Regions from separate parts of the Variovorax sp. GW822-FHT04E09 genome, predicted to be linked through region 2. Evidence: riboswitches for the same ligand, from Rfam matches in the RefSeq annotation. Region 2 holds a riboswitch; the other holds the start of a gene.
The links. Region 2 has a riboswitch for glycine ahead of AC1RL8_RS20280 (D-amino acid dehydrogenase). Riboswitches for the same ligand answer to the same signal wherever they lie in the genome.
Positions count from the first base shown of each region.

Region 1: linked by a shared signal. The riboswitch ahead of gcvT (glycine cleavage system aminomethyltransferase GcvT) and the one ahead of AC1RL8_RS20280 (D-amino acid dehydrogenase) in region 2 are both predicted to bind glycine.

Region 1 covers NZ_JBXAMR010000002.1:811,204-815,611, forward strand. The annotation lists gene gcvH (glycine cleavage system protein GcvH) at 39-410, opposite strand; gene gcvT (glycine cleavage system aminomethyltransferase GcvT) at 482-1,654, opposite strand; glycine riboswitch at 1,702-1,806, opposite strand; glycine riboswitch at 1,819-1,909, opposite strand; gene AC1RL8_RS11195 (hypothetical protein) at 1,941-2,477, opposite strand; gene AC1RL8_RS11200 (L,D-transpeptidase Cds6 family protein) at 2,574-3,056, opposite strand; gene AC1RL8_RS11205 (MFS transporter) at 3,300-4,408, opposite strand, start outside.
Region 2 covers NZ_JBXAMR010000005.1:29,471-33,878, reverse strand. The annotation lists gene rfbD (dTDP-4-dehydrorhamnose reductase) at 1-770, opposite strand, end outside; gene rfbB (dTDP-glucose 4,6-dehydratase) at 767-1,846, opposite strand; glycine riboswitch at 1,964-2,054, shown strand; glycine riboswitch at 2,099-2,205, shown strand; gene AC1RL8_RS20280 (D-amino acid dehydrogenase) at 2,297-3,604, shown strand; gene AC1RL8_RS20275 (RtcB family protein) at 3,624-4,408, opposite strand, start outside.

The DNA.
Region 1 (4,408 bases), on a different contig from region 2:
GGAACGAAGGTGCGAGGAAACGGCTGCTGTTCAGCGGATCAGGATTCGGCGGCGAACTTGTCGTAGCTGGCGGCGTCGAGCAGGGCGTCGAGCTGCGCGGGCTCGCTCAGCTTGACCTTGAAGAACCAGCCGGCAGCCAGCGGGTCGCTGTTGGCCAGCGACGGGTCGGCGCGCAGCGCTTCGTTCACTTCGGTGATCTCGCCCGACACGGGCATGAACACATCGGCGGCGGCCTTCACCGACTCGACCACACCGGCGACTTCGCCCTGCGCGAAGGTCTTGCCCACTTCGGGCAGGTCGACGAACACCACGTCGCCCAGCGCGTCCTGCGCATGCACGGTGATGCCGACGGTGGCGGCGCCGCCTTCGGCCGCCACCCATTCGTGGTCCTTGGTGTATTTGATGCTCATGAAAAAACTCCTCGTGGAAAAAATGGAATCGGGGTGCAGAGCCTAGCCGGGTCTGCGGTGTTCAGTGTCGGTCAGCCGCGGTAGTAGCGGGTCGGCACGAAAGGCATCGTTGACACCTCCATCGGCACCGGCTTGCCGCGCACGATGGCCTGCACGCGCGTGCCGGGCTCGGCGAAGGCGGCGGCCACGTAGCCCATGGCCACGCAGCGGTCGGCCGTGGGGCCGAGCAGGCCGCTGGTGACGGCGCCGATGTCGTGCCCTTCGAGCGACTGCAGCAGCGTGCCGTCGCGCACCGGAATGCGTTCGAGTGCCACGAGGCCGACGCGCTTGCGCGTGAGCGTCTTGTGGTCGGTGTGGCCGGCCGCGCCCGAGGCGACGGCGGCGAGCTGGGCCAGCACCTTGGCCGCGCCCGGAAAGCCGCCTTCGCGCGCACCGCCCGCGCGACGCACCTTCTGGATCGCCCAGTTGAGCGAGGCTTCGACCGGGGTGGTGGTGGTGTCGATGTCGTTGCCGTACAGGCACAGGCCGGCTTCGAGCCGCAGCGAGTTGCGCGCGCCCAGGCCGACGGGCTTCACTTCGGGCTGCGCCAGCAGCAGGCGGGCGAGGGCGTCGGCGTCTTTTGCGGCCACCGAGATCTCGAAGCCGTCTTCGCCGGTGTAGCCGCTGCGGGTGACGAAGGCCGCGATGCCGCCGATCTGCACCGCGCCGCCGGTCATGAACACGAAGCGCTCGATGCCGGGCGACAGGCGCGCCAGCGTGGCGGCGGCCTGAGGGCCTTGCAGCGCCAGCAGCGCGTGGTCGGGCAGGGGCTGCACCTGGCAGCGCGCGCCGATCCTGGCCTGGATGTGGGCGATGTCGGCCACCTTGCAGGCGCCGTTCACGATCACGAAGAGCGAGCCATTGCCTTCGTTGAAGAACATCAGGTCGTCGAGGATGCCGCCCTCGTCGTTCAGCAGCAGGCCGTAGCGCTGCTTGCCGGCGGGCAGGTCGATCACGTCGACGGGCATCAGGGTTTCGAACGCGGCGGCGGCGTCGGGGCCGACCAGGCGCAACTGGCCCATGTGCGAGATGTCGAACAGGCCGGCCGCGTCGCGCGTGTGCTTGTGCTCGGCCATGAGGCCGGCGGGGTACTGCACGGGCATGGAATAGCCGGCGAAGGGCACCATGCGGGCGCCGAGCTCCACGTGCAGGTCGTACAGCGGGGTCTTGAGAAGTTGGGCGTCAGAAGCGGAAGAAGCAGCCACGGGGCACTCCAAAGGGGCAGTCGAAATCCATGGCTGCAACGCCACGGGCCACCCCTGCTGTCCGCTTTACCTGAGAGATTCGCCCCACGATCGGGGTTTGCTCCTTCGGTGGGCCGCATGCAATGCCACGGCCTCTCTCCAGCAAGGAAACGCCGGTGGTTGCCGGCGTCTTGTCAGTCCTTTTGCCTGAGCGTTCGGGGAACCCCTGCGCCTTCGGCGGCCCCGTCGCGCGGGGCTCTCTCCTGACCCGGCGAGTGTAGTGGATCGCGGGGCCGGGGCTGGCGGCTCAGTGCACGGTTTCGGCCGGCGGCAGCAGCTTGTCGATGCGCTCGCGCAGCGAGTCGGCGCGCTCGGGGCCGGCGGCCTTCTCGATCTCGGAGAGCATCAGCGCGGCGATGGTCAGCATGGCCTCGCGGTCGCGGGCCTCGCGCAGGGCGTCGCGCATCTGGTTGGCGAAGCGCGGGTCGCGGCGCACGAACATGCGCTCGCAGATGTCGAACAGGAACATGCGCGTGGTGGCCAGCGAGCGCTTGCCGTCGAAGCTGTCGGCCGAGGTGGCGACCTGGATCGGCTCGGCGGCGGGGACGGGCGTGGGGGCCGGTGCGGGAGGCGGCGCGACCGGGCGCGCGACCTGCAGGTAGCCGCGCTGCATCAGTCCCTGGATCGCCTGCTCGGCCTCGACGCGGCTGGGGAACAGCGGGCTGAAGTCGGTCAGCGAGCGCCGGCCGTCGGCCATGAGCAGCAGGGCGCGCTCACGCTGGCTGAGCGTGCGCTGCCCGGCCTGGAGTTCGTCGCGTGCCTTCTCGGTCTTGGTGGGGAACATGGCGGCCACAGCTTTCGGAGGTCGAAGGCTGCAGCATCGTTGCAAGTGGTGACATCTTCGTGAACCATTTGCCTTACAGGGACAAGGCGGCGCGCGTCAGTTGCCCGCGCTCTCCTTGCGGATCAGCCAGCGCGGGCCCACGCGCTGCAGCTCGAGGGTCTTGCGGTCGGTCTCGGTGAGCGCGTCGGCGCTGTAGACCTGCCGGAACTGCGCGCTGGCCGAGGTGCCCTGAACGCTGATCACCAGCCCCTCGATGCCCACGCTGATGCGCGACTTGCCCGTGATGCGGGCGCGCCGGTCGGCCTCCCAGCGCTCGCGGGTCTGGCCGCGCGCGGGGGTGAAGTCGCTCGCGTAGGCCGCGAGGTAGCGCTCCACGTCGCGCGCGGACCAGGCGGCGGCCCAGGCGCGCACGGCGCTTTCCACTTCGGCGAGGTGGGTGACGGGATTGGTGGGATTGGCGGGGGCGGCTGCTGGTGCAACGGCTGCAACGGGCGCGGCGGCCGGCGTGGCCGCGATACCGGCGGTGGCCAGCAAGCCGGCAGCGACAAGGCTGCTGCCCTGGGCGACGATTCGGTGCATGGCGTCCTTCTCTTTCCTTCTTCTTGTCTGTCAGGCTCGACGTCGAAGCTTGCGTCGATTCTGGCAGTGAAAGAGCAGGCGTGCGGCGTTGAATCGCCCACGGATTTCGGTGGTTCGTGGATCAGGGCGTGTGCACAGGACACCGGGTGCTTCCCTCCGCGAATGTCCCCCGCCTTCGGCTCCTCCTTGATTTCGCTGCGGGAAGCACCCAGTGCCCTGTGCACCGGGTGCGCGGGGCAGAGCTCAGGCCGCCGCAGCCTCGCCCGCCATCACCTGCACCGTCCGATTGCGCAGCCGCAAGGCCAGCACGGTCGCGACGCACAGCACGCACAACACCACCGTGAGCGTCACGCCGAGCCCGCGCGCATCCGACAGCAGGCCGAACAGCGGCGACACCAGCCCGCCGACCGAGAGTGCGAGACCGAGCGTGATGCCGCTGGCGGTGGCCGGGTTGCGCGGCAGGTAGTCCTGCGCGAGCGTCACCTGCGCGGCGAAGGGCAGGAACATGCTCATGCCGAGCCACGCGGTGCAGGCCAGCGCCGCGCCGGGCGTGGAGGAGAGCACGAGGCCCGCCATGGCCGGCAGCGCAAGCAGGTAGCCGCAGCGGATCGTGCCCATGCGCCCGATGCGGTCGCCGAGCCAGCCGCCGGCCAGCGTGCCCACGGCCCCTGCGGCGGTGAAGGCGGTGAGCGCCGCGGCGCCCTGGAAGGTGCTGCCGTGCAGGTCGCGCGTGATGCGCAGCGAGAGCATCGACAGCACCGTGACGTACGGGATCGACCAGCCCACGATGGTCGCCACCAGCAGGCTGAAGGCGCGCCAGTCGTTGTGCGGTTTCAGCACCTGGGCGCGGGCCTGCGCGGCGCGCGCCGCCGTGGCCGCGCGCTGGGCGGCCGCGCTGCGTCGCGCGTTGGCCGCGACCCACACCACGCCCATCGCCAGCGCGGGAATGCCCAGCAGGTAGCTGCGCGACAGGCTGCCGCCGCCGACGACCGTGGCCGCCAGCACCGGCGCGAACGAGGCGCCGATGGTGCCGCCCACCGAGAACACGCTCATCGCCTTCTGCGAGGCGCCGCCGGCCGCGCGCGCGGCCACGGTGGCGGGCGGGTGGTAGGCCGCGATGCCCAGCCCGCACAGCGCGACCGCGATCCAGGTCAGCAGGTAGCTCTGGCTCAGGCCCGCCAGCACCACGCCCAGTGCCGCCACCAGGAAACCCACGGGCACCAGCCAGGCGCGCGGGTGGCGGTCGGCGTACAGGCCGAACAGCGGCTGCACCACGCTCGACAGCCCGGTGGCCGCCAGCATCAGGCCGCTCACGGCCGTGTAGCTGTAGCCGCGCTCCAGCACCATGAAGG
Region 2 (4,408 bases):
GGAAAGGCGCTGGTGGGCACGGCCTCCACGGCCTGCGGGCCGGCCTTGAGTTCGACGCCAGCCTGCTGCGCCATCTCGAGCACGAATCGCGCGTAACCGTGCCATGTGGTCTCGCCGCCGGCGATGGCGTGGTACAGCCCGGCCTTGGCCGGGTCTTGCAGCGTGGCGCGGATGGCGTGCGCGGTGATGTCGGCCAGCAGCTCGGCACCAGTCGGGGCGCCGAACTGGTCGTCGATGACCGTGAGCTTGTCGCGCTCCTTGGCCAAGCGCAGCATGGTCTTGGCGAAGTTGCCGCCGCGTGCGGCGTACACCCAGCTGGTGCGAAAGATCAGGTGCTTCGCGCAATGCTGCGCCACCAACTGCTCGCCTTCGAGCTTGGTCTGGCCGTACACGCTGAGCGGACCGGTCGCGTCGTCTTCTTTCCAGGGTCGGGTGCCGCTGCCGTCGAAGACATAGTCGGTGGAGTAATGCACCATCAGCGCGCCGATCTGCTGCGCGGCCTCGGCCACCACGCCGGGCGAGGTGGCGTTGAGCTTGCGCGCGAAGTCGGGCTCGCTCTCGGCCTTGTCGACGGCGGTGTGCGCGGCGGCATTGACGATGACGTCGGGGCGCACCGCCAGCACCGTGGCGGCCAGCTGCTCGGGGCGGCTGAAGTCGGCGTGGAAGTCGGTGCTGTCGAAGTCCAGCGCGACCACTTCGCCGAGCGGCGCGAGGCTGCGCTGCAGCTCCCAGCCGACCTGTCCACCCTTGCCGAGCAGCAGCAACTTCATGCGGAAGCCTTTGCAGGTGCGGCGTCGTACTGCTTCTCGACCCACTCGCGGTACGCACCGCTTTGCACGTTGCGCACCCACTCGCCGTTGGCGAGGTACCACTGGACGGTCTTGCGGATGCCGGTGTCGAAGGTCTCGGCGGGCTTCCAGCCGAGTTCGCGCTCGAGCTTGCGTGCATCGATGGCGTAGCGACGGTCGTGGCCCGGGCGGTCCGTGACGTAAGTGATCTGTTCCTTGTACGGCTTGCCGTCGGCGCGGGGGCTCAGTTCGTCGAGCAGCGCACACACGGTGTTGACGATCTCGATGTTGGGCTTCTCGTTCCAGCCGCCGACGTTGTAGGTTTCGCCGAGCTTGCCGGCTTCGAGCACGCGGCGGATGGCGCTGCAGTGGTCCTTCACGTAGAGCCAGTCGCGCACCTGCATGCCGTCGCCGTACACGGGCAGGTTCTTGCCGGCCAGTGCGTTGACGATCATCAGCGGGATCAGCTTCTCAGGGAAGTGGAACGGGCCGTAGTTGTTCGAGCAGTTGGTGGTGACCACCGGCAGGCCGTAGGTGTGGTGCCAGGCGCGCACGAGGTGGTCGCTGGCGGCCTTGCTGGCCGAGTACGGGCTGTTGGGCTCGTACTTGTTCTCTTCGGTGAAGGCCGGGTCGGTCTTGGAGAGCGAGCCGTAGACCTCGTCGGTCGACACATGCAGGAAGCGGAAGGCGGCCTTCTGGTCGGCCGGCAGGGCGTTCCAGTAGCCGCGCACCGATTCGAGCAGGCGGAAGGTGCCGAGCACGTTGGTCTGCACGAAGTCTTCCGGGCCGTGGATCGAGCGATCCACATGCGATTCCGCGGCAAAGTTCACAACGGCACGGGGTTTGTGCTCGGCCAGCAGGCGATCAAGCAGCGCGCTGTCGCCGATGTCGCCCTGCACGAAGACGTGGTTCGCGTTGCCCTTGAGCGACGCCAGGGTCTCGAGGTTGCCCGCGTAGGTCAGCTTGTCGAGGTTCACGACGGGCTCGTTGCCCTGTGCGATCCAATCGAGTACGAAATTGGCGCCAATGAAGCCTGCGCCGCCGGTAACCAGGATCATGAGGTCCCCACCTGTAGAAAAAAGTTTGCTTTACCAAAAATCAACATTCAATTATCCCATCGGTGTGAAGTGCCGATGTACAGGGCTTGGCCGGCTTGCGGGGCCCGCCTACAATCGCCAACAATTGCAGGAGAGCGGGCCTCCACGGAGGCCCTACCGAAGGCGCAAACTCCCATAAACGCTCAGGTCGGCCCGACGAAATTCCAGGCAACGCCCAGGAACTTCGGCAAGGGGTCAGTACTGCACTCATCGATACAGCCGTCTGGAGAGCCGCCACGCCATGTGGCGCACCGAAGGAGCAAACCCGCTGCGGGTGCAGCAGGGTGAATCTCTCAGGTACCGAGGACAGGGGGAGCGGCAACTTGGACATCGGTCGTCCGGTTGCTTGCTATTGGTTCAATAGCACTCCACGCCCGCCGTTCAAGCGCTGCAAACTCAAAGGTACTTGCAATGCGTGTGATCGTTCTTGGCGCCGGCCTGCTCGGCGTGACTTCGGCCTACTACCTCCAGCAACTCGGCCACGAGGTGACCGTGATCGACCGGCAGGCCACCCCGGCCGCCGAAACCAGCTTCGCCAACGGCGGCCAGATCTCGGTCAGCCATGCCGAACCCTGGGCCAATCCGAGCGCACCGCTGAAGGTGCTGCAATGGCTCGGCAAGGAAGATGCGCCGCTGCTCTTTCGCATCCGCGCCGACATGCGCCAGTGGCTCTGGGGCCTGCAGTTTTTGCGCGAATGCACCCCCGCGCGCACCCGCCACAACATCGAACAGATCGTTCGTCTCGGTACATACAGCCGGGAAATGTTGCAGCAATTGCGTCGAGACACCGGCCTGAGCTATGACCAGCGCACGCAAGGCATCCTGCACTTCTATACGACGCAAAAAGAATTCGACGGCGCCCTCAAGCCCGCCGAGCAGATGCGTGCCCTGGGCTGCGAGCGGCTGGTCATCTCGGCCGACGAAGCCATCAAGATCGAACCCGCCCTTGCCCACATCCGCTCCCAACTCGCCGGCGCCACCTACACCGCCGAAGACGAGTCGGGCGACGCCAACCGTTTCGCGCGCGAGCTCGTGAAGCTGGCCGAGGCGGCCGGCGTGAAGTTCCTCATGAGCCACACGGTGACCGCGCTGCGCGAAGCCGGCGGCAGCATCGACCACGTCGAGGCGACGGACAACGAAGGCCGCTTCCAGCGCATCCGCGGCGACGCCTTCGTGCTCGCGATGGGTTCGCTGAGCCCGCTGTACGCCGCGCCGCTGGGCATCCGCCTGCCGATCTACCCGGCCAAGGGCTACTCGGTGACGCTGCCCGTGAAGGACGCGTCGAAGGCGCACCAGGTCTCGCTGACCGACGACGAATACAAGCTGGTGTTCTCGCGCTACACCTCCGAGTCGGGCGACCGCCTGCGCATCGCCGGCACGGCCGAGCTCAACGGCTACGACCGCGACCTGAACCGCGTGCGCTGCGAAGCCATCGTGCGGCGCGTCGAAGAGCTCTTCCCCGGCGCCGGCGACACCGAACGCGCGCAGTTCTGGACCGGCCTGCGCCCGGCCACGCCGAGCAACGTGCCGCTGATCGGCAAGACCAAGCTGCCGAACCTGTTCCTCAACACCGGCCACGGCACGCTCGGCTGGACGCACGCCTGCGGCTCGGGCAAGTCGATCGCGCGCATCGTGAGCGGGCTGGCGCCCGAGGTCGATTTCGCGTTCGCCGGCATGCCGGCGCCCGCGCCGCGCGCCGTGCAACCCGCACTGGGCTGACACGACACGCGCCCTCGGGTCATGCCTTGAACGTGACCCAGGGCTTGAGCCGCACGGCGCAGCGGACGAGCCCCGCGCTTTCCTGCGCCTCGATCACCGCACCGATCGGCTTGTAGGCCTGCGGCGCCTCCTCGATGCGGCGCTCCTCGCGCAAGGTCACGCACTGCCAGCTGGCATCGGCGTCGCCGGGTGCGGGCCGCATCGCGCGCACTTCCTGCCGACGCATGCGCCGGCCGGCCCCATGGCTGCACGACCACAGCCAGTCTTCATGCCCCAGCCCGGTCGCGAGGTACGAGTGATCGCCCATCGACCCGGGAATCAGCGCCAGGTCGCCCGCATGCGCCGGCGTCGCGCCCTTGCGATGGATGTTCATGCCGTGCTCGCGCAGCACGACGTTGTGCGGCACGTCGACCACCAGCGTCGACGCCGTGGCGCCCAGCAGCTCGGCGAAGTCCTTGCGCACCAGCTCGGCCAGCACGACGCGGTTGGCCCACGCATAGCGCGCGGCCACACCCATGGCTTCGAGGTACTCCTGCGCCAGCGGCCCGGCCAGGCCGTACAGCCCGCTCTTCGGATGGCGCAGGCCCTGCGGCCACTCGGCCCGCGCGCGGTCCATCCAGCGGCCGCCGACGTGGAACCCGATGTCGCGCGAGCCGCTGTGGATCATCACGACGACCTCGCCCGCCTTGAGGCCCGCGCGGTAGGCCGCGTGCCGGTCCATCACCTGGTCGACGACCTGCAACTCGACGAAGTGGTTGCCGCTGCCCGGCGTGCCCAGGCACGGGTCGCGAAACACCTCGTGGC